DNA from 4 places in the Erwinia tracheiphila genome. Region 4 is predicted to be linked to each of the others. Evidence: predicted binding sites of a transcription regulator. Region 4 holds the regulator's gene; each other region holds the start of a gene.
The links. The regulator Fur, encoded in region 4, represses iron uptake genes when iron is present. The targets are predictions, from matches to a motif close to ATAATAATGAGAACNACTATCAA.

Region 1 (8,024 bases), 780 kb from region 4:
TCGCTACCTGCCAGTAAGCTGTCATGTCCAGCAGGCCATATCCCGGCACCCGCATGAACTCGCCGCTTGCTTCCGTCAACACACTACCGCTGTTGGTGTAGGTTTCACGATTGGTTTCCATCGCGCGTTTGCCTTTCACAAAGGTGGCGGTAACCGCAGTGCCATAACGTTTAGCCGGATCGTCCCAGGCTACGCCCACAATCGCTTTCATTGGGGCTACGCTATCGAGATCCACATACTGGTCACCAGCGTAGCTGGATTTGGATTTACCTTGCGTATACCCCAGCGCGAAGGTGGTGCTCAGGCCATCAACCTGCTCAAACCATGTCCCAAAGTTCACTTTGGTGCTGACCTGTCCACCGTAGATATAGGCTTTATCACGGTTTTCAGCCTGGAAAATCGTGTAGATATTGGACGGTACATTACTGAACATGCCTGGATGAACGGCACGGGTATAACGGGTATAGGCAATAAAGTTTTCATAGGTGTTGTAGAACATCGCCGCATTCAGCGTCACCCCTTCAACCGCCTGACCTTTCAGGCCCCACTCGACATTGTTGCTGGTTTCGGTTTTCAGGTCAGAATTGCCAATCAGCGCGTACTGCTGGGAACCGGCATAGCTGGACCCCAGATTCCATGAGCCGAACAGCTGACTGGTGCCAGGGAACTGGGTGCCCCGCTTATACATCACGTAAGTCATCAGCTGTGGCGTAAGATCGTAATTAAAGCTCAGAGAGGGCAGAACCTGCGTATCAGCATTCTCTTTGCCATAAAGCGTTTGCAATTGGGACTCGGTCAGTACCGCGCTGCCAGTGGTCAGGCTGTACAGATTCTGCGGTTTGGTGGTCTGATGGGCAATCCTCACGCCGGGTACGATGCTAAAATCATGTCCATCCAGATCAAAGTGGATTTGATCCTGCAGGTAACCGCCGAGCATATAACTGCGGCTGTCAGCCTGAGGCTGCATGATGACCGTGAACTGGCTGGGCGCGGGTGACTGACGGAACGGCCGTGTTGTATCGCTTGTGCTGGCATTAAGCCCACCGCTGAGATCGTGTCGCCTCAGTGATTTCGTCAGCTGCGTTTCAAAACCATAGGTATCAACATCGTAATTAGAATAGACCCGCTGCATTGCCGTAGCGCTGGATGGCATCCAGGTATTGTCATGAGCCTGCGTCTGCTGGTAATAAACGCGCGATGTCAGGCTGTCAGCAAAGGCATTCACTGGCGTCCACTCGTCTTTCAGGCTGAAACCCCAGCGGCGCGTGTTGCTCTGTTGCTGTGCCGTGCCCCAAATGGCGGAGCCCGCCGAGTTCCATGAATCGAAGTGAGTATGGTTAGTTTTATCGTAATAATCGACGGTGCCAGTCAGCTTGTGCTGATCATTTGGGCGCCAGATCCCCGAAGCCAGCATGGCATTGGAGTACCAGTTGGCCGGATAAGCAGCAAGAGTGCCGCTGTTATTACGCGTTTGCTGACCGTCACGACGGCTGTAAACGAACACGCCGCGTAACGTTTCATCCCCTGCGGCGATGGTGATACCGTTGTGCCAGCTGCGGTTGGCAGAATCATAATCAGATTGATCGCCAAAATAAGTCAGTTTGTTGGGGGACAGATAATCATCAGCCGACTTCGGCATAAATGATACCGACCCGCCAATCGCATTATTGGCCCATGCCGTAGAGGTCGCCCCGGATTCAATGTCAACCTGGCCATACATGTAGGGATCGATGTAATCACGCCCGATACCGAACGTATTCACACCGACGCGACCAGCGTAGCTGCGACCTGTGGCTTCCGGTTGTGGAATGCCGTCTACATCCAGTCCGACACGGTTACTCTCAAGTCCGCGGATATTATAGCCGGTATAGCCACTGCGATCGAAACCACTCTTGCCAGCAGAAGAACCGCCGCTGGCACCGATAGCGCTGATGAGTGGCTCATAACGCATGACGGAACCAAAATCATTGGTGCCTTTTTTCTGCATCTCTTCTGCACTGACCACCGTTTTGCTGCCCGCTTCTTTTTTCAGAACAGGTGCGGTGACGACCATTTCTGGTTCAGCGACATCTGCATGGGTGGAAACAGTCCGCGATTTATCAGAGGTGTTGACAGGCTGAAGTGACGTATTGGTGCTTTCTGCCTCGATGGAATAACCAGAGATGACCAAGGTGCTGCATAACACAGACGTTCGGACAATTCCTTTTGAGGAAATAAGGTTACGCATTTTAATAAACCTTTATTCTTTATAAGTATCGACTCATACATTGCTGCCACAGGCGTAAAATTCGCAAAAACAGAGCGTACGCTTGCTGCACATTATAAACGTTGATCTCTGACCAAAAAACTCAAATGAGAATGATAATCAAATTCATTCAATATATCAACATCCTCCATAATTAATTCACAATTCAAAAAATGTCGTATGTTTATATGGTGTTATCACCACCAGGTGATACTGTAATCGATCCAGAGACCATACTTATGAAAAATGCTCCAACCATCACCATTCATTACTGCTCACAATGTAACTGGCTTCTTCAGGCAGGCTGGATGGCGCAAGAATTGCTGCACACTTTCAGTACAGATTTGGCCGCTGTCACGCTGGTCCCCGGCACGGGGGGAGCTATCAAATCACCGTTGATAGCAAGTTGATTTGTGATCGAAAAGCCGATGGCGGTTTTCCTGAAGCGAAAGTGCTTAAACAGCGGGTACGTAATCTTTGTTTTCCTGAACGTGATTTAGGGCACATCGATAAGTCCTGACGCACTTCCCTGATAATCCGATAAGGACTGATATGAGCAAACCAGAATCCTGGCAGGCTGGCGAACTGCACATCACCAAACTGTTTGAACAATTTATCAGCCTGCCTGCTGAAACACTGTTTCCTGACGTCAACGGGCACCAGATGACAGAATTTGCTCTGGCATGACCCCGCAAAGCACGCTGGAACTCAGCGTTCATAGCTGGCGGGTCCAGTCGCCACAGAGCCGTTTTTTAATTGACACTGCGACAGGTAACGATAAGCCCCGTCCTTTCAGCCCGATGTTTGACAGGCTGAACAGTCCGTGGATGGAGAACTTTCTTGCCACCGGATTACGGCCTGAAGACATTGATTACGTTTTGCATACGCATCTGCATATCGATCACGTTGGCTGGAACATCCGCCGGGAGGGTACACAGTGGGTGCACACCTTCCCCAATGCCCGTTGGGTGATTGCACAGGAAGAAATGCTGGCAGGTCAGGTCGGCATACTGTTTGCTTTACCATCCCCCGACAATCGCGGCGACAGTATTACAGCAATATATCGTCGCCTTTCTTCAGCAAATGACTGATGAAATCGCGGCAATCTCACCGGCAAAACTGAAGGAAAAAATTCAGTTAATGCAGCGCACATTGCCCGCCCCTTCCCCTCGTTATCCAGACCAGTGTATTGCACACTGGCAGTATCAGCAGCTGAACTTGCCCGTTGACCGCAGATATTTATGCGCAGGTCAGTCTGACAATGCTGAACCAGACACTGCAGGAGTTAAATGGAAACCCCTGACGCTGGTGGTATCTGAACAATCAGCCAACCTCGACGGCAGCTGCGCTCTGACCGCAACGTCGCCATGCGCCCTTATCCCTTGCGCACAAAAAAATGCCGTATCGATCACTTTGGAAATGTAATATCTGGTTGAACAGACGCATTTCACGGTGAACATAGCGCCCTTACAGGGCGAGCGTCACGGCTCTGCCGTTCCGAGGGTGTTCATGACCGGCTCACAGCTTTATACTCTGCGGTATGTTAATTTCTCAGGAAATCATTCACATGGCCCGTAGCAAAGCCCCCAGAAAGCGTAAACCCACGCCCTCGTCCCGACGCGCTATACCCGGATATCCTAAGCGTTTTCTGGTGTCCATTCCGCCCCGGAGCGATTATGACGACCCCGACGAGTTTTTTTACGACACTCCGCAGGATGCCATTCGTCACTGTGTCCACCTGGGGCCACAGTTTTTCCTCGATACACACTTCGACCCGCCTCTCGTCTGCATCATCCGCGGCTTTGAGCCGCCTGACTCACCCGACGGCGATGTCGTCCTTGAGTCCATGCCAGCCGATGTGTTTATTATCGCCACAGAATCCGGCATGCTGCCGGTGACCTTCGCTCCCTGGGATAAACACACCGACAACTGGGCCGATGACTGTGACGACTGGCACTATAATACCGGTGCCACTGCAGAGCGATAATCCGCCGCATGTATATCCCGCGCCCGGCAAAACTGCTGTTCACCACTGATGACGCCTGGAACCGGTATATGGATAAACACGGGGACACCCTCAGCCCCTGGACCGTACTCTGCGTCGAGCGCATGCTCGCCTGCGGCACTGCTGCCATGGGGGGTGAAGCGATACTGCTGCGCCTCCCCGGACTGCACCCACACCCGCTTCTTCTGCCAGACCTGTAAATCAAAAGGCTGCAGCTCCTGCGGACATAAGGCCACGGAGCAGTGGATTACAGAACAACAGCAAATTCTGCCCGACTGCGACTGGCAGCATATCACCTTCACCATGCCCCATCTGCTGTGGCCCTTTTTCAACAATAACTGGCCTCTGCTCAATGCCCTGTTCCGCGCAGCCACCCGCGCCATGCTCCGCTGGGCCAGAAAACAGGGTGTGGAAGTCGGTATCTTCTGCGCCCTGCACACCTACGGTCGCCAGCTCAACCAGCATCCCCACATTCATCTCTCCGTCACCCGCGGCGGGCTTGATATTAAACACGGCGTATGGCGCGACCGCTTCTTTAAAAAGCATGCCGTGGAGGAAATCTGGCGCGGAGCCGTCATCCGGCTGCTGCGCCACAGCTATGACCTGATTAACCCCGGCAGGCTGCCGGGGCTGGGGCATATCCACGACAAAAAACAGTGGCTGCGCTATCTGCAGGCGCAGTACGGGCGCCGCTGGAAGGTCCACTTCGCGAAGAAGACCCGGGGGGCCTGGCGGAGCGTCAAATATCTGGGCCGGTACCTGAAACGGCCCCCCGTGTCGGCGGCGAAGCTGAGGCACTACAGCGGCGGCGCGGTGGTGCACCACTATTACGACCACCGTACGCAGCAGTACCGGCAGCAGACGCTGACGCAGGAAGATATGATCGGACGTTATATCAGCCATATCCCGGCGAAGCATTTTAAGATGGTGCGTTATTACGGTTTTTTATCAAACCGTAAACGGGGTAGCCTGCTGCCGAAGGTGTATGAAGCCCTGGAGATGGAAGCGCGGAAAAAACCGGAGAAGCCCGGCTTCGCCGCGCTGATGAAAGAATTTCTGCGCACGGATCCGTACAAATGCATTCTGTGCGGCAACCGACTGCGCTTCAGCAGTGCGCAGGCCGGGAGGCACGCGTCGGAGTTGGTGGCAGAAAGACTGCATAACATCGACCGGAAACGATGGCTTCTGGCACAGACTGCGGGATAAGTGCGTCTGAAAAACAGCTTTCAGGTTAAAAACGCGCCGCAAATGCCATTTTATGACCATAACGTTCCCGATGGCACATCATTACTGCATTACAGACACTGCTGCTCATGGTCAGGAAATTTTTAAAACGATGATTCAGTTTCCTAACCATGAACGTAGCACGCCTTTGGCGTGAGCGGCCCTGCTGCGCAGCTTCGGGTGTTTGCATGACCGGCGCTCCGCTTTATACTCTGCAACCATGCATATCCCCCGCCCCGCCAAACTCCTCTTCACCGTCGATGACGGCTGGAACCGCTACCTCGAAAAACACGGCGACAACATCAGCGACTGGACCCGACTCTCCGTTGAGCGCATGCTCGCCTGTGGCACCTGCGCCATGGGCGTACGCCGCTACTGCTGTGCCTCGCCGGACTGCACGCACTCCCGCTTCTTCTGCCAGAGCTGCAAGTCAAAGGCCTGCAGCGCATGTGGCATGAAATCAACTGAGCAGTGGATAGCCGGGCAGCAGCACGTCCTGCCCGACTGCGAATGGCAGCACATCACCTTTACCATGCCCCACCTGCTGTGGCCCTTCTTCAGCAACAACTGGCCCCTGCTCAACGACCTGTTCCGCTGCGCCACCCGCGCCATGCTGAAGTGGGCGCGTCGGCAGGGTATAGAAGTCGGTATCTTCTGCGCCCTGCATACCTACGGCCGGCAGCTGAATCAGCATCCGCACATCCACGTTTCCGTCACCCGCGGTGGACTTGACGTAAAGCACGGCGTCTGGCGCAGCCTTTTCTTCAAAAAGAAGGCCGTGGAGGAAATCTGGCGGGGTGCCGTTATCCGCCTGCTGCGCAGCAGCTATGAGCGGGTCAGTCCCGGCACCCTGCCGGGACTGGGACATATCCGCGACGGGGAGCAGTGGCGGCGTTACCTGAAGGCACAGTATGGCCGGCACTGGAAGGTACACTTCGCGAAGAAGACCCGGGGAGCCTGGCACAGCGTTAAATACCTCGGACGCTACCTGAAACGGCCACCAGTGTCGGCTTCACGACTGCGACACTACGCCGGTGGCGCGGTGGTTCACCACTATCTCGATCACCGCACGGGAAAGCATAAACGCCAGATGCTGAGCCAGGAAGAGATGATCGGGCGCTATATCAGCCACGTTCCGGCGCGGCATTTTAAGATGGTGCGCTACTCCGGCTTTCTGTCCAACCGCAAGCGGGGCACGCTGCTGCCGAAGGTTTACGAAGCGCTGGAGATGACGGTACGGGAAAAACCGAAGCGGCCCGGGTTTGCGGTGCTGATGAAAGGCTTCCTGGGCACGGATCCGTACCAGTGCATCCTCTGCAAAGGCCGGCTGCGTTTTGCCGGCGCCGTGGCGGGTGATCACGCCACAAAAATGCTCTCTGACAGGCTGTATCAGATGGCGAAAAAACGATGGCTGCGGATGCCTGAGCTGGATCAGTGCGCCTGAAAAACAGGTTTCAGGTTAAAAATACGGCGAAGATGGCATTTTCACATCAAAACCCACACAGATCAGCAGCAGCAATGGAGTAGATCGTGCCACTTTTCATGGTCAGGCGATCTCAAAAGAGGCGATTCAATCTCCTAACCATGAACTGGTCGTATAAAAACCTTTTTACACCATGTTCCTCTTGCCGTGTTGTATCAAAAAGCAGTGGCGGAAAAGCACCTAATTTTATCGTACCGAGCATAAAGTTCTCTGTCTTTTGTCCGATAATCTGTTGTGAAGTCTTTCCCCATCATTGAGTACACAGCATGATTAAAAATATGAAAGTCGTTACCAGCATTATTATTGTGCTGGTGGTGTTCAGCGGGCTGCTGTTAATTTCCAGCGCGCTCTCTTTTAAAGCCATTAACCAAGATAAAAATAACTTCATTCACGCCAACTCACTGAATCATCAGCAAGGGCAACTGAGTGACAGCTGGCAAACGCTGATTAAAACCAGGGTAACAATTAACCGTGTTGCTATCCGCATTCTTAAAAAACAAACCGATGCCGCAGCCCAGGCCACTATCGCTAAACTGCTTTCAGACGCTGGCGCTTCACTGGTGGTGGCCCAGCAGCATTTTGATATTTATAAAAATGAGCCGATTATTAACGGGCAAAGTCCTGAACTGGCAAGCAGGGTAGCCGGTGATTATCAGCAGCTTTTTGATGCCCTGAAAATGTCAATTCAGTATTTACAGGTCAACAATTATGAGGACTATAGCAATCTGGATACGCAAAAGGCGCAGGAGGCACTGGAAGCAAGCTATACGCAATGGCGCGAGGAAAATGCAGCCTTGCAGGCGACGGGGATGGCACAAAATGAGGAAAGCTATAGCCATATGCTGTGGACGCTGACAGTTATGGTACTGATACTAGCGATACTGGTACTGGCCGTCTGGGGCATCATTAAATCCGTGTTGCTTACCCCACTAAAGCAGGTGAAAAATCATATTCAGGGGATTGCTGGTGGCGACCTTAGTGGCAAATCGCAGGTAGAAGGTCGCAGCGAAATGGGCCAACTGGCGGCCCATCTGGCCACGATGCAGCAGTCGTTGCGAGATACCGTT
Region 2 (8,024 bases), 1.2 Mb from region 4:
CCTCCACCCCGTGTGAAACGACGATAAGTCTGGAACCACTGCCCGAGCGCTGGAAATTATCGCCCGCAATCCGTATAACTGTCCGCTGTTCTAAGCCACCAAGTAACCGATGATGAAAGATTCGCTGAACCACATTATTGCAAATGAGCTGCAGGCACGCACAGAGCAGGTTGACGCCGCTGTTCGTCTGCTGGATGAAGGGAATACCGTACCGTTTATCGCACGCTATCGTAAAGAGGTCACCGGCGGGCTGGACGACACCCAGCTGCGCCAGCTTGAAACGCGTCTGGGCTACCTCAGAGAGCTGGAAGAGCGCCGCCAGTCCATTCTCAAATCTATCGACGAACAGGGTAAGCTCAATGACGAGCTGGCCATTGCCATTCGCAGTACCCTGAGTAAAACCGAGCTGGAAGACCTCTATCTGCCTTACAAACCTAAACGTCGTACACGCGGTCAGATTGCCATTGAGGCAGGACTTGCACCGCTGGCAGACCAGCTTTGGCAAGATCCTTCCCACAGCCCGGAGCAGCTGGCAGCAAACTATGTCGATGCAGAAAAAGGTGTTACCGACAGCAAAGCCGCTCTCGACGGTGCGCGCTACATTCTGATGGAACGCTTTGCAGAGGATGCCACCCTGCTGGCAAAAGTCCGCGAATACCTGTGGAAAAATGCACATCTGGTGTCCCGCGTGCTGGAAGGTAAGGAAGAAGAAGGGGCAAAATTTCGGGACTACTTTACGCATCATGAGTCACTCTCCTCCGTGCCGTCACACCGCGCGCTGGCCATGTTTCGCGGCCGCAATGAGGGCATCTTGCAGCTCTCTCTCAACGCCGATCCACAGTTTGACGAGCCGCCCCGCGAAAGCCACGGCGAGCAAATCATTGCCGACCATCTTAATCTGCGGTTGAACAATGCCCCCGCCGATAGCTGGCGTAAAGCGGTGGTCAGCTGGACCTGGCGCATTAAGGTGCTGCTGCATCTTGAAACCGAACTGATGGGCAGCGTGCGTGAACGTGCTGAAGACGAAGCGATCAACGTATTCGCCCGCAACCTGCACGACCTGCTGATGGCAGCCCCGGCCGGGATGCGCGCCACTATGGGACTGGATCCGGGCCTGCGCACTGGCGTGAAAGTCGCGGTGGTGGATGCAACAGGCAAGCTGGTTGCCACCGATACCATCTATCCGCACACCGGGCAGGCAGCGAAAGCCGCATCGGCAGTGGCGGCACTCTGTACCAGGCACCAGGTTGAGCTGGTTGCCATTGGCAACGGCACCGCCTCACGCGAGACCGAGCGCTTTTTCCTTGATGTTCAGAAGCAATTCCCGCAGGTAAATGCCCAGAAAGTGATCGTCAGCGAGGCTGGTGCATCGGTTTATTCCGCCTCGGAACTGGCCGCGCTGGAGTTTCCTGACCTTGACGTCTCGATTCGCGGGGCCGTGTCTATCGCGCGCCGTCTGCAGGACCCACTGTCTGAGCTAGTCAAAATCGATCCAAAATCCATCGGCGTAGGTCAGTACCAGCACGATGTCAGCCAGAGCCAGCTCGCGAAAAAACTGGATGCGGTCGTGGAGGATTGCGTCAACGGCGTCGGCGTGGACTTGAACACCGCCTCGGTGCCACTGCTGACCCGCGTCGCCGGACTGAGTAAAATGATCGCACAGAATATTGTGAGCTGGCGCGATGAGCACGGTCGTTTTCAGGATCGTCAACAATTGCTGAAAGTCAGCCGCCTGGGGCCAAAAGCGTTCGAGCAGTGTGCCGGATTCCTGCGTATTAATCACGGTGACAATCCGCTGGACGCGTCAACCGTCCATCCCGAAGCCTATCCGGTGGTGCAACGCATCCTTACGGCGACACGCCAGGTGCTGGCGGACTTGATGGGCAACGCTTCTGCATTGCGTAACCTGCGCGCCGTGGACTTCACTGATGAGCGATTCGGTGTGCCAACCGTCAGCGATATCATCAAAGAGCTGGAGAAGCCAGGCCGCGACCCGCGCCCGGAGTTTAAAACGGCTCAGTTCGCTGAAGGTATCGAAACCATGAACGATCTGCTCCCCGGCATGGTGCTGGAAGGTGCTGTTACTAACGTAACCAACTTCGGCGCCTTTGTTAATATCGGCGTGCATCAGGATGGCCTGGTACATATTTCTTCGCTGTCCGATAAGTTCATTGATGACCCGCATAAAGTGGTGAAAGCAGGCGATATTGTCAAGGTGAAGGTAATGGAAGTGGATCTGCAGCGTAAGCGCATTGCGCTGACCATGAGGCTTGACGAGCAACCGGGTGACACCAGCGCCCGTCGCAGCGACAGCGCACGCACCAGTCCACGCCAGTCGCAAAGCAAGCCGCGCCCAGCCCCATCACAACCCGCTGGTAACAGTGCCATGGGTGATGCACTGGCCGCCGCCTTCGGTAAAAAATGTTAATGCCGAATAAAGCGGATCGCCCGATCCGCTTCTTTTACCGCAAGAAATAAAGTTGTTCTGTATCAATCGGAGTAATAATCGTTCTCAATATAATTCCTGATGTTGATAACAGTGATGCACAACAGCATCAAATGGTGGAGTTATTTATGCAATATATTCCAGGGCACTATTACCACATCCTGCGTTTCTCTCCAGACGTCAGCACGGCTTTCAGACAAAAACTGCTCTCTCTTGGCCTGCTGCCCGGAACCTCGTTTAAAGTCAGACGCATCGCGCCTTTGGGCGATCCCATTCAGATCGAAACACGCCGCTTCAGTCTGATGCTGCGCAAAAAAGATCTCTCCTCCCTGCACATCGCTCTTGCTGAATGACGCGAGCGCTATTATGAACAACATCACTATCGGGCTAATTGGCAACCCCAATTCCGGCAAAACCACCCTGTTCAATCAGCTTACCGGCGCAAGACAGCATGTCGGCAACTGGGCTGGCGTCACCGTTGAACGTAAGGAAGGCACCTTCAGTACCCGACACCATCACGTCCAGCTGGTGGATTTGCCCGGTACTTACTCCCTGACCACCATCTCGTCAGAAACCTCACTGGATGAACAGATTACCTGCCACTTCATATTGAGCGGCGAGACAAAACTGGTGATTAACGTCATCGACGCCAGCAATCTGGAACGTAACCTTTACCTGACACTGCAATTACTGGAGCTGGGCGTTCCCTGTATCGTCGCGCTGAATATGCTGGATATTGCACGCAGCCAGCATATTCACATCGACGTTGCAGCGCTGGCTAAACGGCTTGGATGCCCGGTTATTCCTGTCATTTGCAATCGGGGAGAAGGACTGGACGCACTCAGACGGGCCATTGATACCCACTCCGGCCTCGCCGCAGATTTTCAGTTGGCGTATCCACCGTCGGTGGAAGAGAACGTGCAACGCCTGACCGCTGCCATGCCACAGAAAATCAGTACCCGCCGCCGCTGGCTGGCGCTGCAAACACTTGAAGGTGATATTTTCTGCCGCTCACAGTGTGGTGAAGCCACGGCGCTGCTGCCCGATCTACCGGGCGTAATTGCCAACCCGGTCGATATTGCCCAAACCCGTTATCAGACCATCGAAAGACTATGTGGTCAAAACACGTCGACACAAAATGCCACCCCTCATCGCCTGTCTGCAAGGCTGGATGCACTGGTGTTAAACCGCTGGCTGGGCATTCCGGTATTTCTCGCGGTGATGTACCTAATGTTCTTTTTTGCTATTAGCCTGGGCGGCGCGTTGCAGCCGCTGTTTGAGGTCAGCGCCACGGCGGTGTTCGTCCACGGCGTCCAGTGGCTTGGCAATGTGCTCCACTTTCCAGAGGCGGTCACGCTGTTCCTCGCACAGGGAGTCGGTGGTGGCATCACCACCGTGATGCCGCTGATCCCGCAAATTGGTTTGATGTATCTGTTCCTGTCAGTTATGGAAGACTCGGGATATATGGCTCGCGCGGCTTTCGTCGTTGACCGTCTAATGCAGGCCCTCGGCCTGCCGGGCAAATCCTTTGTTCCACTGATCGTCGGTTTCGGCTGTAACGTCCCTGCTGTGATGGGAGCACGCACGCTGGACGCGCCGCGCGAACGCCTGCTGACCATCCTGATGGCGCCGTTTATGTCGTGTGGCGCACGGTTGGCGATCTTTGCCGTGTTTGCGTCAGCCTTTTTCGGCCAGCGCGGTGCCTCCGTGGTGTTCAGCCTGTATCTTCTGGGTATTACTGCAGCCATTCTCACCGGGCTGGTGCTGAAAAATACGCTACTGCGCGGGGAAGCCTCGCCATTTGTGATGGAGCTGCCTACCTGGCATGTTCCTCATTTGAAAAGCCTGTGGTTTCAGACTTGGCAGCGTTTAAAGAGCTTTGTTTTCAGAGCAGGTAAGGTCATCGTGGTGGTCAGCATGTTTATTGGGGCGCTGAACAGTTTCTCATTCAACGGCAGACCGGTCTCCAGCATTAACGATTCGGCGCTGGCCAGCGTCAGTCGTCAGCTCACTCCGTTGCTCAGTCCGATGGGCGTTCAGGCCGATAACTGGCAGGCCACAGTCGGGCTTATCACCGGCGCGATGGCAAAAGAGGTGGTGGTGGGTACGCTTAACACACTGTATACCGCCCAGGCGCTGCATGAGGATGCATTCAACGCCAGTGAATTCAGCCTACTGGCAGAGCTGAAAGACGCGGTGATACAAACCAGAGATAGCCTGAGAAACTCCTTAAGCCTCAATGTCCTGTTTCATCCTATTGATGCCAGCAAAGGTGACGGTGAAATGAGCAGCGGACCGATGGGCGTGATGCACAGTAAATTTGGCAGTGATTTCGCCGCGTACAGCTATTTGATTTTTGTGCTGCTGTACGTGCCCTGCGTCTCGGTGATGGGGGCGGTAGCCCGTGAAAGCGGCCGCCGCTGGATGCTGTTCTCCATTTTTTGGGGGCTGAATCTGGCCTGGTCACTGGCAACGCTGTTTTATCAATTTGCCACCTTTGCAGGTCACCCGCTTTCATCCACGGTAGCCGTGGTTGCAGTGGTCGGCTTTAATCTGCTGGTATGGCTGCTGTTAAAGCGTATCAGGCTGGCACCGCTTCCTCTGGAAGTCAGGATGATCCCAACGACAGATTGTGCAAACTGCAGCAAAAGTGGCAGTTGCCACTAAGCTTGCGACCTCCGTACATTCGTCACCTGAACCGCATCAAAAAAAGGTTCAGGTGACAAATTTAGCCCTCCGTTACAAAGTAAAATTTATCTGACGGCTGATAAGTGTTGTGATGGCTACCGCCCGGTACATCGCTTTTTCCGGCGTACATGATGGCTGTGTAGAAAGCAGGCTGATTAGCGTCACAATCCCGCCAACGTGAAAGCAACCGACAGTTATCGGGTAAGCCAGCAGCAAAAAATATGCTTAACGGACCTGAAGCCCGAACCTTGTGATAATTATTCACCGCATCATGTCATCTTCCCCGGTTAAGCCCGCTAATACTATTGCATACCCGGTCAACCGCCTCTCATCCTGAGATTCTGGTTGGTCTGCAAAGCAGCGGCGAAAGCGTGCTGGCGGGATAACACGATTTACAAAAGCAGCAGTAGTGGCTCTTTGCTGTTCCAACCACAGAAAAGCACGCTTTGACCTGTCCGCGTCGCAAGACTGGCGAGAATCAGCTGAGGGCGGAATATCTGAAAGCGAGCGCTATGAGGTGAGTGCCGTTTGGCCGAACAGGGCTGTGACGCTTTACTGGTATGACGGGGCGATTTTGTCGATGAAAAAAATCAGATAACCAGAAGCACCAGGGGACACGAACGTTGTGAGAACGGCAAGGCTCCGGGCCTGGCGAATGTCATAACGGCGGAGTTGCCCCCGCCTGCTGAAAATTACTTGTACACTTCAGCAACGGCACTGAACTTGCCGTGCTCACGGCCAGCAATCACCAGAAAGTATTTACCGCCTTTTTCATCCGCCAGCTTTGACAGCTCGTGTCTGGCATCCATTGGCGATGTGGTTTCAGCGGTGGTGTTCACCGTACCGATCTTCTCCAGCTTCAGTTTTTTAACTTCTTCTTTAGTGACTTCTTTCGCAGCCAGCGCACCAAAAGAAACCGTTCCAGCCAGAAGACCAATAACCACAGCTTGCATCATTTTCATCAGAGATACTCCAGATTGATTTTTTTAAGAGATAAGCAGCCGCTTGATGAGATTGCAGGGAACGAGAAAATGCCCGACTCCCTGGACAGCTCAGAGGTAAAAAAATTACGCCCCTGCTTACCTGAATAATTATTGTCGGTTATGGCCAATCTGCCAGTTTTTAGTAGAAATTTATTTCAATATATTAATAGAGAAATCAACAAGTTTTTCACAAAACGATTCAGCATGAGAAATAAAAGGCGCGTGGGCCGCTTTTTCAATTATCACCGACTCGCTGTGCGGCTGTCGCGCATCCAGCAACGCAGCGATACCACGTGGCACCAACCCATCCAGTGCGCCATAAATTCGCAGCAGCGGTACACGCAAGGCGGTCATTTCGTCACGCAGATCGACAGTCCGCAATATCTCAAGCCCGCCGTTCAGCACCGCAATATCCGGTGCCGGATGCGACAGCACCACATTTTTCAACTGCCTCACATCCTGGCGCGCCGTCTCACTACCCATCGTCTGTAAGGCAAGAAAACGCTCCACCGTGCGCTGGAAATCCTCGCTGAGTTGCTGTTGAAACTGACACAGCGTTTCCGGCCGAATGCCGGGCCAGTCTGGCCCAGCGGTAAAGCAGGGCGAGGACGCCACGCTGATCAGCCCGCTCACCCGCTGTGGATGGTCCAACGCCAGCTGGCTGGCCACCAAACCACCCAGCGACCAGCCCAGCCAAAGCGCCCATTCAGGTGCCTGCGGCAGCAGCGCAGCAGCCATTTCTTTGACGCTTAACGGTGGAAAACCCCGACTGCGGCCATAACCCGGTAAATCGACGAGGTGCAGCCGAAAATGCGGGCTGAGTCGGTCAATGATGTCATGCCATACTTCGGCATTCAGCCCCCAGCCGTGCAGCATCACAAGTTCGCGATCGCCGCTGCCAATGGTCTGCCAGTAAAGCTGAGTCATCCGTTACTATTCCGTTTTTGCCATGGAGGCCACTATGCTATCAATGCCCACCGCCTGTTGGCTATGCCGGATGCAACTCGCGCTGCCTGCACAGGGTATTTGCAGTCTTTGTTTGCTCCAGCTTCCCGCTGTTGTCCCCTGCTGTCCCCGCTGCGGCCTGCCCGCGTTGCATCTTCGAACGCAATGTGGTCGCTGCCATCTTCACCCTCCTGCCTGGCAGCGAATGATTTATGTTTCAGACTGGCAGTTTCCCCTGCGAGACTGGGTTAATCAGCTGAAGTTCTACGGAAAAACAGCGCTTGCACCGATGCTGGCGCGGCTGCTGTTACTTCGCTGGTTAGCGGTTCGTCGTGAATTTATGCTGGATAAGCCCGATCTGCTGTTATGTGCGCCGCTTCATCGCCAGCGTGCGTGGCGACGTGGCTACAATCAGATGGATGATATCACCCGACTGCTGGCACGCTGGATCGGCTGCCCTTATGCGCCGGCGGGAATAAAACGCCTGCGTAAAACGCGCATTCAGCACAGGCTGTACGCCAGCCAGCGGAAAAAAAACGTTCGCGGCGCTTTCAGCGTTGAAACCGACGTGCACAGGCTGCATATTGCCGTACTGGACGATGTGATCACTACTGGCAATACTCTGCAGGAAATCAGTCGGATTTTGCTGGCTGCCGGGGCGGCCAGCGTACAGGTATGGGGCCTGTGTCGAACCTTGTAGAGCGTCGGTGATGGGCGTATTATAACCAACCAAATTAGTCAACTATTGAGCAATCGCTATGATCCAAATTACTGACTCCGCGCAAGAGCACTTCTCAAAACTGTTGTCAAAACAGGAAGAAGGCACTCAGATCCGCGTATTCGTTATCAATCCCGGTACGCCCACTGCTGAATGTGGCGTCTCTTACTGCCCTCCCGGCGCGGTGGAAGCCACCGATAAAGAGCTTAAATTCGAAAAGCTTTCCGCTTTTGTTGACGAACTG
Region 3 (8,024 bases), 2.1 Mb from region 4:
CATGGCGTGCTGATTATTATCGCTATCATGATAGGCATGCTGTTTGTGCAGCCGATTATGGGCCTGATGAGCGATAAATTTGGCCGTCGTCCGTTTGTTATCGTCGGCAGTATTGCTCTGCTGGTGCTGTCAATACCCTGCTTTATGCTGATCAACAGTAACGTAATGGGGCTTATTTTTGCTGGATTACTGGTTCTGGCTGTGGTGCTGAACTGCTTCACTGGTGTGATGGCGTCATCGCTTCCGGCGATGTTCCCGACACATATCCGCTACAGCGCGTTAGCCAGCGCCTTTAATATCTCCGTGCTGGTGGCAGGTTTAACGCCTACGCTGGCGGCATGGCTGGTAGAAACCACCGCTAATCTGTATATGCCCGCTTACTATCTGATGGTGGTGGCGGCCATCGGCCTGATAACGGGCATTATGATGAAAGAAACGGCGAATAAGCCGCTGAGGGGAGCCAAACCAGCGGCTTCAGATATCAGCGAGGCGAAAGAGCTTTTACAGGAACATCACGATAATATCGAAAGCAAGATTGAAGAAATCAGCAGCCAGATTGCCGAGCTGGAAGAAAAGCGTAAGCATCTGATTAGTCAGCATCCCCATATCAACGGATAAGCCTCTTTCTGACATGTTAAAGCCCGCGATGATCGCGGGCTTTTCTTTTGTGTCGCGTCTACCAAAAGCAGCTCAATGCTGGTGTTATTGACTGTTGTCCAGCTGTGTCCAGTAGGTTCCCGTTTCCGGGACAGGCAGAAACTCGCGGTTCATCTGCTCCAGCGTTTTTGCCGGGTCAAGATCGCTGAACAGCCTGGGATGGAAGACTTTTGCAAACATTTCCACGTCAAGCAGATGCCACGGACTTATATAAAAATTATGCCAGACCGCCAGCGCTTTGCCATGACGAATAGCCGGGAGCGTGGACAATACGTTTTCCTGCTGTAGTGCCTGAACAAAGCTTTGCTGTGCCTGTTTTGGGTTAACCTGCGGACCAAGCTGTAGCTGCCCTGCCTGCGTCGGTCCGGCCATACCGGTGACGATGTAGACGTTGGGATCCGCCGCTATCACCGCTTCTGGCGAAATCTGCCCGAATACGCTGCTAAAACGCTCCGCCGCGATATTGTTACCCCCCGCAAAAGCCAGTAAATCAGCCATATTGCCGTGTCCAACCGTGGTACAGCACACTTCCCGTCTGCCGATGTGTAACTGCAACATCACACGGGGTCTTTCCGGTTTTGCCTGCTGCAAACGATCGCGGATCAGATTCATATGCTGCTGATAAAACGCAATAAACCGCTGTGCTTTCGCCTGCTGGTTGAACACTTCCCCGAGAATCTCCAGACTGGGCACCGTATTTTTTAGCTGATCAACACGCGTGTCGACATAGACCACCGGAATCCCTGCATCGGTCAGCTGCTGTTGCAAGCTGTCATGGTTACTGGCCTGTTTGGCATAAACCGACAGAATGACCAGGTCCGGGTGAAGCGCGATGACCTTTTCCGCACTGACCTGGGCATAGTTAGTCGTGCCGATAAACGGGATCTTTTTGATCTCCGGGAAGGCGGTGGTGTAGCGATCCCAGGTCTGACGATCGTACCGTGGCAGATCGCCCGGCCAGCCCACCATGCGTCGGACCGGATTTCCCTGTTCCACCAGTGCAAGGGTATAAATCAGCCTTCCCTCACCCAGCACAATTCTCTGGGGATTGTCGGGGATCTGTACTTTACGTTGCAGAATGTCGGTAACAGTTTTGGCCTGTACCACACTGCTGACGAGCAGCAGTGCAAAGATCAGCGCGTTTTTCATCGGGTTCTCTAATCAGAAATCGACAGCGGCCTGGAGGTAAACCACGCGAGGTTCACCTTCACTTACGCGAATATTGCCGGCGCTGGATTCGTAATATTCTTTATTAAACAAGTTGTTGATATTCAGCTTCAGCTGCGTGTGTTTGCCCACCAGCTTGCTGTCCCATGCTACAAAAGTATCGGCAACGGTATAGTCCGGCATGGTAAAGCTGTTTTCAGGGTCACCAGCACGGCTGCCAACATAACGAGCGCCACCACCGACCCGTAATTCGCCAGGCAGCCAGGAGAATCGCAGGGTGCGGCTCAGATACAGGCTGGCCATGTTGGTTGGTGCATTCACCAGGCGGTTACCGACGTTATCCGGGTTAACGTCATCTTCGACAATTTTCGTTTTGTCGTAGCTGTAGTTGGCAATCACATTCCAGTCCTGAGTGAACTCACCATTAATTTCAACCTCTGCTCCAGTGGAATGCGCTTTCGGGATATTGCGCGTTACGCCGTTTATGTAAACCGACATATCTTTTTCATCAATGCGGTACAGCGCCAGCGTGGCTGACAAGGCCGGCACAACCTGCCATTTCGCTCCCATTTCATAAGTCGTGCCTTTTTCAGTAGAGGCCACGTTACCGTCGTCATCCGTTTCTGTGGGAGGGGTGAATGACTGGCTATAGCTGCCGTAAAGCGAAACGTCAGGCAGGATTTTATACACCAGCCCCGCCTGTGGCAGGAAAGCGTCACCCCGATCGTTCAACGTGCTGGTCGGATTAACAAAACCATTACTCCCGGTTTGCGTATAAAACTGATAGCGTCCGCCCAGTACCGCGATCCACTTGTCGGTGAGGTGAATACTGTCTTTAGCAAAAACCGTGCGGCTGTAAAGATTCGTGCGAATATTGCTGAGGCTGTCGCTGTAGGTGCTGCTACTGATTATGGGTTCTTCACCATATACCGGATCGTACATGTTGAAGGTATTGGATACTTTAGAACGGTATGAGTAAGCCTTGTAGGTTTCATTCTGCTCGTAGTCCACGCCGAGCGTCACATCATGCTGCATCCCCGCGATCTCCGGGCTGCCGCCAATATCCCAGGAGAGATAGGTTGTCTGATGATTGAATCCCCGGTTTGCATCGGCACGACGTGAAACAATGCCTGTTGTAGGGTTAATTGCGGTGGCGCGAACTTCATTGCTGTCGTAGCAGCGCTGCATCCAGGCATAGTTGAAATGCGTATCCCAGGTTTCATCCAGCGTGTAAGCGAAATTGAAGTTCAGACGCTTGTGTTTCCCCCAGGCGTGGTTCGCACTGTCATCCAGCCGCTGGTTATAGGGAATATTGAGTGGTTTGTTGTTAATAAATGCCGTTCCCCGGTCATAGGGAATATCGTATTTATACTCGACATAGCTGAGATTGAATGAGGCCTTTTCACCCATCCAACTGAGTGAAGAGGCAACAAGCGTATGTTCGTTCACACCAAAATTGCGCCAGTAATCTTCCCGCTGGCGTTCTGCAATCATACGAAAAGCAAAGCCGTTACCCAAAGGCCCGGTTACGTCTACGGTACCCGTTCCTCCACCAAAACTGCTGGATTCACCGCTTATATGGGTGTTCCATTCATACCGTGGCTTTTTGCTTACCAGATTGATCACGCCGCCAGGATTGAGAATGCCATACATCAGCGAAGCAGAGCCTTTCAGTACTTCAACATGATCAATGGTCGAATCCATCGACAGTCCCTGATTGCTGCGCACGCCGTCAAGGAAGGTCGAGCCATCAGAGTTCGCGCCAAAACCTCGCTTAACAAAACCATCCTCTGTACCGCCCAGCGTGTTGCTCTGGGTAATACCGCTGACAAATTTTACGGCATCGTTAACGGTTTTAACCTGATAGTCCTTGATGACCTGCGGCGTAACAACGCTGATCGACTGCGGGGTTTCATTACGTGGCGTGGCGGTTCTCGTGGCTATCGTGGCGGTGTCCTGGCTGTAACTGCCGCTGGTTTCAGGCAGTTCAGCGTTAACCATCAGAGTTTGATCTTTTGCGGTATCCGCAGCCATAGCTCCGCTGCTAAGAAGTGAAGCAAAAATAACCGACTGCGTTTTTCCACTGAGGCGATAAAAAGTGACAAAGTGAGTGAATGGCGATTTCATAATGTAGCGAATGGGTTGTTTTTTTGTTCACGAATGATAATTAGTTTCATTGGCATTATCAATTTGACAGCCCGTGTAATTTTATCACTACTACATTTGCAACATTCTCTATGCCTTTAGCAACCCTCGCTTTATGTCACCACTCTCGTTTAAAATTAAAAAAGCTTACAAGACAATACATTGTAAGCCTGTCTGCCCTCAGAACTGATACCTGATACCCAGGTTACCGTTGTAACCTTCCAGCCCGGTATTTGTAGTGCGAATGTAGCTGGCTTCAGCATAAAGATTTAACCGATCAGCCACCTTACCCGTGATTCCTGCACCTGCCTGCCAGTAACCTTTACCGGCCCGTGGCCGGAATGTGTGATCGTCAACGATCATGCCAGGTGTTTGTCCAAGCTGGCGTACAAGATCCAGTTTTAAATAAGGCTGCACTTTAGCCGCATCGTAGAACAGTCGGCCCCCCCATCGCGCTTGCCCTGTCATGATATTTTGACCTTTTAATTTCATGCTACTGGCATAACCCTCGCGGATATTCATATATTGCCCCAGCAGCTGAAACTGTGGCTCGATGCCGATCTGCTTATAGAAGATGAATGGCTTGCCAACTTCGGCAGAAAGCAGCGCGCTGTAGCTGGTCATATTTGCCTGAGTGAGGCTGCTGAACCGATTACTGTAGCGGGTGAGCTGTGCGATAGTGTCAAGATAACTGCCGTCGTCGTGCCAGAAGGTAAGGTAGCTGCCTGCGCCGTAAGCGGTGGTTTCGGTCTTACCAACCCATGTGGAGAGCCCTTCCCTCAGGCTACGAACATTATCATGATTGCTGTTACTAACACGCCCCAGCGTTAACATCGGGCCGGCTTTTACGTGCCAACCACGGTTGAGATCCTGGTGAAGTACGTCACCACCCAGCTGGACAAATACACTGTTAGCGTTATAAGCGAAACGACCTGAACGATAGCGATCGTGACGTCCGTAGGTTCTTCCCCAAAACGTACTGCCAGCCTGGTAGGCCCCTTCACGCACGCGGTAATTCCCTGCAGACTGGAAGCCGTAAGCAGCATTCATATACGGTGCTATGGTGTAGCCCGCAATCTCAGGACGCCAGGTGGTCACATCATCACTATCTGTGGTACCACTGTCTGTCGAATCGTCGTCTGTCGCATCCGGCGTATAGGAAGATTGCAGATACCAGCTATTTTCACCTACGCGGTTGAGAAAATATTCATATAGCCCGGCAACGACACTCCCTTTTTGAGTAAAATTTGCCAGACTGGCATCCCCGGCCACCTTGACCATCAAAATACCGACGCCGGTCAACGCCCCCATGCCATTTTGATTCATCACACTCAAAGTGAAATCACCGATTGCATTTCCCTCCACCAGGATTCTGTCCGTGGAACACTGGTCATCACCCAGTTCAGTTCGCAGAATAAATTCACCGGATCCGGTCAGATCGCCGGTTACCGTTAACGTACTGAAACTAACGTTACTACTGACCGATGTTGTGCTATCAGCACGGCTATCGGCGAGCAGACTGACATAGCGGCTCAAACGTGTATCCGCGCGGGATGCCGTGTCGGCGCTGGTGTCGCGACCAAAAGAAACCACGCCGTCGTGTTGCAGATCAACCACCGTAGCATCACCATTTATCAGCCAGCTACTGGTGCTGTCGAGCGTAAGCTGACTGACATTCTGCGTGATACCAACCAGACGTGAATAATTGCTCAGGGCAACGGTAAGCGTGTCCTGAACGCTGTCTGCAATAATATTTCCCAGCAGAGAAACATTATCTGAGGCCGCCACCGTCATCGTTGAGTGAGTCACCACACCCACATCATCTTCCGTGGACATCGCCCTTAACGCCACACCATCACCGCCGGTAATCACCGTCCCGTTTCGCAGATCCAGTTCAAGATCGCTTCCCTGCGCCATCACCGCCGTAGACTGCTCGCTGGTCAGGACCACGTTGTCCAGCGTAACAGTGCTCTGCTGTCCGTCAGCATGTGAAGTGGCAAGCATGCCCACCGCCTGACCGATCGTGCTCAGTTGACTGTTACTGACCGTGAGCGTGGAGAGGGACGTTTGTAGTGCCGTAGCACTGCTACCCGACGTGCTGACGGTAATGCCGTCGGCAATGATGTCAGCATCATTCTGCGCTAACAGCCCTGCGCTTTCATCGCCCATTGTGGTTAACGTGGAATTAAGCAAAGTGATGCTGCCACCATTCAGGGCTTTAGCCGCTGAGGATGCCGCGCTACTGGTAATAATGCTACTGTCCTCGATGGCAATCGTGCTCCCTGAGCCGGAGCTAAACAGAGCCGGGGCAGTTGCTCCTGAAGTGGTAATGGCAACATCGGAAGCAGTTAATACGCCTGCTGCCATCACAAACAGTCCATAGCCTCCCATTCCGCTGGTGGTGACCGCTGAATCACTGAGTGCCATTGCGCCGCCACGCGTCATCGCACCATAGCTGAATGTGCCAGACGTGGTGATATCCAGTCCACTGCCTTTCGCCTGATACTCCGTGTAATACCCGTAGCCGTAATTGCCATAAGTGGTGAGCACGCTGTCGGTCACCACACTCGTTCCGCTTTGGCCGTTTACCGCGAGTGAACCGGTTCCCCTTGTGGTGAAGGTGCTACCGGTAACGTCCAGCGTTGAAGATGCGTGGGCCAGCCATACGCCATGTGCGCTGTTTCCGCTCGTCACATAGCTGCCCCCTGTCACCGTCGCGGACGCATCAATATTGACATCAAGACCAAGACCAAACCTTTGGGTGGTGGCAACATTCACATTGTTCAGTGTCGCACTGCCACCCAATAAGCGGATGCCGGTGAAACCTGAGTGAATATTGCTATCCGTCAGCGTTAATGTGCCCCCCTTGCCTGCCAGAATGGCTGGCATCGTCGTTGAAACGGAGGTGACGTCCAGCTGATTACCAGTAAGAGAACTGTTATAAAGCGCGATGCCATACGCACCCATGCTACTGTTCTGATCGATATCAATATTGTTTAACGTGGCGCTAGCCCCGCCTGACATATAAAGTGCTGTAGAGCTGGTCCCGCTGGTAATAAGCTGCACATTGTCGGCCTCCAGGGTGCCTGCGGACATATACAGTGCGTGGGATATAGCGCCCGTTGTGGAAATGACTGCATCCGTTAACGATAAGGTTGAGCCTATTGCCTGCACGGCATTGCTCATATCGCCAGTAGTTTTCACCGATCCTCCCGCCATTACCAGCGAAGCGTTTTGATAAAGATAGATTCCAAAAGCGCTTTTACCTTCCGATGATAGCGAGGCGTTGTTAAGCGTTAATCCCGCCTGCTGCCGGATATGGGCGGCATAGGTGCTGTCTTTGGTAGTCGAAAAAGAGAGATTATGATCAGTCACCAGCATGCTGCCAGCACCAGCCATATACAAAGGAATTGTGCTGTCAGTGGAGTTATACCCCTCGGTGGCTTTTACTGTTGTTCCGTCAATTACACTCCAGTTTTGGTCAGCCAGAACGCCAAGAGGAAATAGTGTTAGCGTAAGAAAATTAAAAACAAAGGGCCGTACATAAATAGCCATGATGATTCCTTCGGTTGCTTTCCATAACAATCAAACGTGAGGTAAAAATGCTGTAGCAAAAGATGTTAATTAATTGGAAATTAATATGTTAAATAAATTAATAAAAAAGAAATTTTTGCGCAGGGAAATGTGAGCAATGAATCAACAATAAGCTTACTCACGCCTCAACTTGTTAATCCATAATGCCGCATACTATGTCAAAGTTGATAATGAGTGAAGTTTTTTCTGTTTAAAATTTAAATGAATTTGGAAAAAACCACTTAATAAATATCAAAAATACGATTAGTTACATAAAGATAAACCGGGAATACATAATGTATTTTATTTTCAAGCAATAACAACAAATAATAAATATCATTAATTCCAAATTACAAACAAAAAACAAATCCTTTATTCGCAATAAAAAATAAAAACACCCTATATCTGAAAGTAATGATTTTCACTATCTGGCAACTTCTATTTGAACTATTTCTGGAACCCGATCCAGCAAGACGAATGAC
Region 4 (8,024 bases):
AGTGATGATGAAGGCTGGCGAATTGAGATCCCCGGCCTGTCGGAACTCACCGAGATTGGAGGCAAACGTTGTCACGATCTCAGTGAACAGCGCTGCTTGCTACCGCAGCTCGGTTCCGGCCCAGACAGTGATAATATGGGGTCCGGCTATTTCAGCCGCGAGGACTATATCGAAATTGTCAAATATGCCGATGCGCGTGGTATTGAAGTGATACCAGAGATCGACATGCCCGCACATGCACGTGCTGCCGTTATTTCGATGGAAGCACGTTATAACCGATTGATGAAAGAAGGCAAAACCACTGAGGCAAATGAGTACAGGCTTGTCGATCCGACCGATGATTCCAATACGACCTCTGTACAGTTATACGATCGCACCAGCTATCTTAATCCCTGCCTGGACTCTTCCCTGCGTTTCACCGATAAAGTGATGAGTGAAATTCAAGCCATGCACCGTGAAGCCGGACAGCCAATCAAAACGTGGCATTTTGGCGGCGACGAAGCGAAAAATATTCGTTTAGGTGCGGGTTATTCCGATAAAAATAATCCTCAACCAGGTACTGGCCTGATTGATATGAGTAAGCAGGATAAACCCTGGGCGAAATCTCAGGTTTGTCAAAAATTGGTGGAAGATGGAAAAGTAGAGGATCTTGAACATCTGCCAAGCTATTTTGCCCAGCAGGTCAGTAAACATGTGAGAGACCATGGCATTGACAGAATGCACGCATGGCAGGATGGCCTGAAAGATACTGAGAACGCTAGCGTATTTGCCACCAAACGAATGGGTGTCAACTTCTGGGATACGTTGTTCTGGGGTGGCTTTGATACAGCCAACGACTGGGCAAGAAAAGGTTATGAGGTGATCATTTCCAACCCGGATTACGTGTATATGGATTTCCCTTACGAGGTCAATCCGCTTGAGCGCGGCTATTATTGGGGAACTCGCTTCAATGATGAGCGCAAAATGTTTAGTTTCGCGCCGGATAATTTGCCGCAAAATGCGGAAACTTCCCTGGATCGTGATGGTAAAACTTTCTCTGCTAAATCAGACAAGGCCTGGCCTGGTGCTTATGGCCTGTCAGCGCAGCTCTGGAGTGAAACCACGCGAACCGATGAACAAATGGAATACATGATTTTCCCGCGTATGTTATCAGTGGCTGAACGTGCATGGCACAGAGCAGCATGGGAGCAGGATTACCAGGCTGGCAAAGAATATATCGGCGGAAAAACGCAGTATGTCGATAAGCAAACCCTGCTGAAAGACTGGCAGCGTTTTGCTAACCTGCTTGGCCAGCGTGAACTGTCTAAACTCGATAAAACCGGGATTCATTACCGTCTGCCTGTTCCCGGTGCAAAAGTGGTTGATGGCAAACTGGAAGCTAACATCGCTTTGCCTGGCCTGACTATCGAGTACAGCCAGGATGCGGGCAAAAGCTGGCAAAAATACGATGCCAAAGCCCAACCTACAATAACCGGTGAGGTAATGATTCGCTCTGCCAGCCCGGATGGAAAACGTTTTAGTCGTTCCGAGAAACTCTGATGTGACCGGCCCGTGTGAAGCGGGCCTTTTTATCGGAGTAGATAGTGCTGTGTTGTGCATTTTTCTCATCATTGCTTTTCTTTCTGGGGGCGCCGGGGCTTTTCAAATCCCAACTTTAAGTCTCTATCTTTCAGCAGAATTACAGGCCAATCCAACTGCAATTAGTTTTTTCTATGCCGTTAACGCAGCCATTGACATTGATGTCAGCTTTTGGTTGGCAGTGATGTCAGGTTGCTTTAGTGGACGGCGACATTTACTGATGTTTTGTTACCTGATGGCTATTTTAAATAGTCTGGCTTTTGCCTTCAGTCGTCATTGTTTATTTTTATTAACCGCGGGGGTGTTTATTGCTGCTGTGGCTAATGCTGGTATACCTCAACTCTTTGCACTGGCAGGAGAATATTGTGAGAAACCAATATTCAATGCGCTTATGCGTACCCAGTTATCACTGGCGTGGGTGCTCGCTCACCTCTGGCTTTTAGTATTACCGCCAAAGCGGGCTTTATCTCAATGTACCTGATTACTGCTGGCATCTTCACCGCGATATTGCTGATGACGTTTGTACTGCAGGGAAATAAACATCCTGCCATATGTGCTGCCGCCGTCAGCTGTTACAGGCTGTCGCTATGAACTGAGTTTGTTATTTATTGTCTCGGTGCTCATGTGGAGTTGCAGTGCAATTTATCTTATCGATATTCCAATTTTTATTACGAAACAGCTGGCGTTGCCCCGGCAAAGTGTCGGGCTGATGATGGGGTTGGCTGCCGCTATTGAAATTCCTGTGATGTTACTGGCCTGTCCCGCCTTTCTGGCAAATTCTTTGGGTCTGGCATGAAGAACAGGCACGGCTCGATAGCCGTTTCAGACGCGCGCTGGGCAAAGATAACTGTATGCTGGGTGAGATGGCGCTTGAGAAAGGGACTTTGCAGGTTAACTCATTGCTCAGGCTGTTAAATAAAGTAGTAGGTTATGACGGGCAGTTTTTAGGCCAGCTTTACCAGCAGGGTTACTACGCCACCTTGTCGGACTACTTCAGATTGTTAATCCTGATCGAATATGGTGCGTGTACATGGATGCAAATAACTTGCATTACAAACCGATAGGTTAATTTTACTAAGGTCAGAACTTCCGGCAATAAAGCATGTCCCCGGAGGAGGTAAAAATGCCGTATTCCTGAGCTGGCTGAACTGATCATGGCGATGAAGGATGAACCCGCTCTCAGAGAGATATTTAGATGCCTGAACGAAGCTTATGCAAGGCTGCGAAAGATGTGTCACAAAAAATAAGCCGTGGGAACGGGAGATATTCGCGCTCTTTTATCATTTGTGGTGTAAACACTGGAAAGTGACTTTTATCATTCATGATGAATTTTCTCAGCGCTATGCTGTATTTTCCTGGGGAGAAAAAGAGGAAATTCTTTTTGGTGTCAGTGGAATGTGACTGCTTGACGATATTATCAGTGGTGAATATTGCCCGTTATCGGAAAAGGAAATGCTAAGTTACCGGCAGAGCGTGAGCAGACTTGAAGAAATTGAATGGACGCTGAAAAAAACACTGGGACTGGCGGAGCTAACCGAAGTCTATAGCGTGTTGGAAGTCCCGCGCATCGCTTCTTCATTACAAATATGTTCAGATATTGAGCATTTTCATTATTACAACGTGCTGTCGGAGGATGCCTTGCGGGATAAAGTCAACGTGCTTTTCGGACGCTATTTCCTGGAAAAAATCGTATCAGCATTGCTGGTGGACACTTCTGGCAGCCTGTGGGTCAATGGCAGGATCAGGCAACGTGTGATTGTGGCCCGGGCGCTTCTCTCCCACCAATTATTTTCCCCCGGAGTGGAAAGTACCGACGATGTCCGCCAAAAAATTGTCCGTCTGATTTTTAGTGCCAGCTGTCTGGAGTATTGTTCAGTGGCTAATTCACAGCAGATTGACATTGTTTCACTTCAGCTAGCTCAAAGCATTGAGGCATGGTTGGATTTTATCACTTTAGTTTCTGACCGATGCGGTAACTTTGCTGGTTTTTTACTGCGGGTAGGGTGGGGGGAGTTTAAGCAGATAAAGGTTGAATCCCTTTATCGCCAGGAATGACACATACTCAACAGTGACTACGACAGTTTTGTCGAGAAAAACAGCCTTGAATCGGATTATTTTATTGCCACTCTGGCACTGGAACCGGCAGCACGGGGGAAAAGGCTATTTCAGGTTAATAATGCAAGAGGCGGAGTGACAGGCAAGCCGTCAGCATGCGCTCAGACTTACACTTTGAGTATGGGGAAGCAGTGATGCAGTTGTTTTATACAAAAAGTGGGGGGGGGAGGTAGCGAGTGCGGCTGCTGTGAACCTTGACAGCACATTTTCGCTGACAGACTTTATTTTCTTGCAAAAGAAATTGCCGTCCCCTGAAAAAAACCAGTGAAATTCACCGGTTTTTAATCTGGTCATGCGTTATTGATTGTCGTGAAGTGTTTCATCTTCACGACAATCACCCGTTTCGCAGTGGCCATAAAGATAAAGGCTGTGGTTGCTTAACTTGATGCCGTGACGTGAGGCAATATCTCGCTGGCGTGTTTCAATAGACTCATCGCTGAATTCGATAACTTTACCGCAGTCAAGGCATATCAGATGATCGTGATGCTGCTGCTGAGTCAGTTCAAAGACGGACTTTCCACCTTCAAAATTGTGTCGTGTCACGATGCCTGCATCATCAAACTGGTTGAGCACGCGGTAGACCGTTGCCAGTCCAATTTCTTCGCCCATATCTATCAGGCGCTTATATAAATCTTCCGCACTGACGTGATGGCACTCTGGTTCCTGAAGTACTTCCAGAATCTTTAGTCGTGGAAGCGTAACTTTCAGGCCTGCCTTCTTTAATGCGATGTTATTGTCAGTCATGCGGATATTGTCCTGTTACTTTGCTAATCACTAAGTGGCTGAAAAACCCTGAACATCGGCCCTGATTAACGAAGCAGTATAGAACCGATGTGCTGAAATGAAAACTGCTGGAAAGCCAGCCGCAGGGCACTCAGGGAGGTAAGAAAACGGCATTACATCCGGAAAAAGCATTGGCCCTGCATACGGAATTTACATTTCGAACTGACTCTCAGTTGTTGCTTACGGGCAACGTTGCTGACAGGTCGGGGTGGCTAATGGCGACATTGTACAGTGTCGCAGCTAAAAGTTAAAAAAATGTTCCTGCAGAGCTATAGAAAAAATCATTGCGCTGTCAGGCGATTAATTGCACCGTAATACACAGAATTAAGCATTGAGGATATCGTCGAGCTGCAACTCTTCGTAAATCTGCTTTACCCACTTTTCGGTGCGTTCATTTGTCAGTTCTGGCTGGCGGTCTTCATCAATGGCGAGGCCGAGAAAATGGGTGTCGTCTGCAAGCCCTTTCGATGCTTCAAAATGATAGCCTTCTGTTGGCCAATGTCCGACAATAACTGCGCCGTTTGGCTCAATGATGTCGCGAATGGTGCCCATCGCATCACAGAAATATTCAGCATAATCCTCCTGGTCACCACAGCCGAACAGCGCAACCAGTTTGCCATTGAAATCGATTTCTTGCAGTGTGGGGAAAAAATCATCCCAGTCACACTGTGCTTCGCCGTAATACCAGGTAGGGATGCCCAACAGCAATATATCAAAGGCTTCCAGATCTTCTTTGCTACTTTTAGCGATATCATGAACTTCGGCAACTTCTTTACCCAGCTGCTTCTGAATCATTTTTGCAATATTTTCCGTATTGCCAGTATCGCTGCCAAAGAAAATGCCTACGATTGCCATGCGTTTAAAACCTCTTAAAATTCAATGATTGAGATGCTGAACCTACAATATTAACGGTAATGATAACAGACCGTATCGGACTGATAAATGAGGAATGCTCCTGCATTTGTCGCTTTGTGCTCTTGTTTCCATTAAGCGATATTTCAGGCAGGGGACTTAGTGTTCTGCATTGTCGAGCTGGACCATAATCATTTCTTCGATCAGTTCACTACGGCTGATTTTACGCTCTTCTGCCAACCTGTTGAGCGCATCAACAGCATCACTGCTTATTTTTAGCTCCACACGGCGAAGTCCGCGCACTTTATCGCGTTTAAGCTGATTGCGTTTATTTATACGTAGCTGCTCACCACGTGCCAGCGGATTAGTTTTAGGACGACCAGGACGACGTTCATCTGCGAACAAATCGATAGTGGTGCGGTCCGTGTTTTCTTTAGCCATAGAATCGTGATACTGGAGGGCTGAAGTTCAGGTAGTTTGGACTGTTATGCTGTTCGAATCGCAATCCAACCAGCAAAATTTAAGCCGATAATCATACCCTGGCAAAACACATGACGACAATAATTTAGCTTTTTCAGCAACTATTTGTTTTTACTGTGCAAAAAAACGACGCATTGCACGAAGAACAGGCTCTGGTTTTTCAGCATGTACCCAGTGACCGGCCCCTGCAATGATATGAGCACGCGCTGTTGGAAATTGTTGCAGCAGCGTATCCCGATATTCATCAGCGAGATAGGGCGACAATTCTCCCCGTATAAAGAGTGCTGGCCCCTTCCAGGCTGGCAACAACTGCCAGCTAATCAAATTCTCATATTGCGCCTGTAAAACAGGGACATTGAAACGCCATCTGCCATCGTGAAAAGACTTAAGTAAAAATTGAATTATGCTTTCATCTTCAATTTCAATGCTGTCACGCATTATTATCGCGGCTTCGCTGCGTAATGCCGCAGATGACTGACTGACTGCATTAAGCGCTGTGAATATGGCATCGTGGTGGCGTTGTGTATACGCCACAGGTGCTATATCGATCACCACTAATTTTTTTACGCGATCGGGAGCGGCCGCGGTAACTGCCATGCCTATTTTTCCGCCCATTGAGTGGCCCACGATGTCGCACTCACCAATACCGAGGTTATCCAGTGTTTCCAAAACATCCCGGGCCATCGCGGCATAATGCATTTCAGATGAATGGGGTGACAATCCATGGTTGCGCACATCAAGCATGATGATTTGCCGCTCTTTCACCAGCCCTCTTGCCAGCACAGCAAGATTATCCAGGCTCCCAAACAGGCCGTGAATCAGTACCAACGGCAGGCCAACCTCATCAGATTGCTCAGATTGCAAGCGGACATTCAATTTCATGGCAAAGTTCTTACAGTGTAAAAGAATAGTTAGGGTATCATAGTCGTAATATTTCCTGCTTGTGCAAGCAGGTAGTTTATCATCACCGTTTTGCGGTATTATCTGACTTTTATCGGCATTAAGTGCTGGCGCTACAACCCGGCAGGATTTAACTTTATAATCCTCGTGTTAGGACAGGATTTTTCAACGCGTTTATCGACTGTTTGAAAGGCATGACGCAATCCTGCTCTTATCAGGCAACAACTGTACTGGATCAAGATGAAAACTATCGACGTTGATGAAGAGCTTTATCGTTATATCGCCAGCCATACTCAGCATATAGGGGAAAGCGCCTCTGATATTCTGCGCAGAATGCTCAACTTTACTGCAGGACAAGATGCATCAGCATTGCAAGGAACGGCGTCATCTTCAACTACGGTGGTGAAAGACGTTGTCAAAGGACAGGACCCGTCTCGCCCACAGGATCGGGTTCGTGCCATCCGGGAGTTACTCCTCTCGGACGAATATGCTGAACAGAAGAAAGCGATTAATCGGTTTATGTTAATTCTTTCAACATTATATCGTCTCGAACCCGGCGCGTTTGGTGCTGCTACCGAGTCTCTGTTGGGGCGCACGCGCGTTTATTTTGCTGGCAATCAACAGACTCTGATACAAAATGGCACCCATACCAAGCCACAGCATATTCCTGGCACACCGTACTGGGTGATAACCAACACCAACACAGGTCGCAAACGAAGCATGATCGAACACATCATGCTGTCAATGCAGTTCCCTCATGAACTGACTGAAAAAGTTTGCGGCACCCTCTAACTGATAAATAAGCGTCAGGGAGAAGCCCCAATGGCCAATCACCCCCGTGCCGGGCAACCTGCCCGGCAGAGCGATTTGATTAACGTTGCACAATTAACTTCACAGTATTATGTCCTGCAACCTGATCCAGGTAATGCGGAACATGCGGTGAAATTTGGCACATCTGGCCATCGTGGCAGCGCAGGGCGTCACAGTTTTAATGAAACGCATATCCTGGCAATCGTGCAGGCCATTGCTGAGGAGCGTAAAAAGAACGGTATCACCGGCCCCTGTTACGTGGGGAAAGACACCCACGCGTTGTCTGAACCCGCCATTATCTCCGTGCTGGAAGTGCTGGCGGCAAATGGGGTTGATGTGATTGTGCAGCAGGATAATGGTTATACACCGACGCCTGCTATCTCCAACGCTATTCTTGAGCATAATAAAGCGGGGGGCATGCAGGCTGACGGCATTGTTATCACCCCCTCTCACAATCCGCCAGAAGATGGTGGCATCAAATACAATCCCCCTAATGGCGGTCCTGC

Region 1: LU633_RS04635 (TonB-dependent receptor domain-containing protein) is a predicted target of Fur. The motif match lies at 2,347-2,369, and genes of this name have one in related genera.
Region 2: feoA (ferrous iron transporter A) is a predicted target of Fur. The motif match lies at 2,500-2,522, and genes of this name have one in related genera.
Region 3: LU633_RS23255 (TonB-dependent siderophore receptor) is a predicted target of Fur. The motif match lies at 3,985-4,007, and genes of this name have one in related genera.

The regions. Positions count from the first base shown of each region.
Region 1 covers NZ_CP089932.1:904,668-912,691, reverse strand. The annotation lists gene LU633_RS04635 (TonB-dependent receptor domain-containing protein) at 1-2,227, opposite strand, end outside; partial or broken gene LU633_RS04630 (SelT/SelW/SelH family protein) at 2,485-2,765, shown strand; gene LU633_RS25725 (hypothetical protein) at 2,798-2,932, shown strand; gene LU633_RS04625 (MBL fold metallo-hydrolase) at 2,929-3,336, shown strand; gene LU633_RS04620 (hypothetical protein) at 3,897-4,232, shown strand; partial or broken gene LU633_RS04610 (IS91 family transposase) at 4,241-5,456, shown strand; gene LU633_RS04605 (IS91 family transposase) at 5,695-6,918, shown strand; gene LU633_RS04600 (methyl-accepting chemotaxis protein) at 7,224-8,024, shown strand, end outside.
Region 2 covers NZ_CP089932.1:503,453-511,476, reverse strand. The annotation lists gene greB (transcription elongation factor GreB) at 1-16, shown strand, start outside; gene LU633_RS02550 (Tex family protein) at 110-2,428, shown strand; gene feoA (ferrous iron transporter A) at 2,575-2,799, shown strand; gene feoB (Fe(2+) transporter permease subunit FeoB) at 2,813-5,113, shown strand; gene LU633_RS02535 (YdgH/BhsA/McbA family protein) at 5,827-6,096, opposite strand; gene bioH (pimeloyl-ACP methyl ester esterase BioH) at 6,268-7,044, opposite strand; gene LU633_RS02525 (phosphoribosyltransferase) at 7,079-7,762, shown strand; gene nfuA (Fe-S biogenesis protein NfuA) at 7,821-8,024, shown strand, end outside.
Region 3 covers NZ_CP089932.1:4,502,157-4,510,180, forward strand. The annotation lists gene proP (glycine betaine/L-proline transporter ProP) at 1-618, shown strand, start outside; gene LU633_RS23250 (ABC transporter substrate-binding protein) at 703-1,806, opposite strand; gene LU633_RS23255 (TonB-dependent siderophore receptor) at 1,819-3,951, opposite strand; gene LU633_RS23260 (autotransporter outer membrane beta-barrel domain-containing protein) at 4,150-7,524, opposite strand.
Region 4 covers NZ_CP089932.1:1,682,238-1,690,261, forward strand. The annotation lists gene LU633_RS08855 (beta-N-acetylhexosaminidase) at 1-1,539, shown strand, start outside; gene LU633_RS08860 (MFS transporter) at 1,505-2,059, shown strand; gene LU633_RS08865 (hypothetical protein) at 2,177-2,374, shown strand; gene LU633_RS08870 (hypothetical protein) at 3,052-3,633, shown strand; gene fur (ferric iron uptake transcriptional regulator) at 3,991-4,437, opposite strand; gene fldA (flavodoxin FldA) at 4,801-5,331, opposite strand; gene ybfE (LexA regulated protein) at 5,488-5,769, opposite strand; gene LU633_RS08890 (alpha/beta fold hydrolase) at 5,920-6,690, opposite strand; gene seqA (replication initiation negative regulator SeqA) at 6,949-7,500, shown strand; gene pgm (phosphoglucomutase (alpha-D-glucose-1,6-bisphosphate-dependent)) at 7,531-8,024, shown strand, end outside.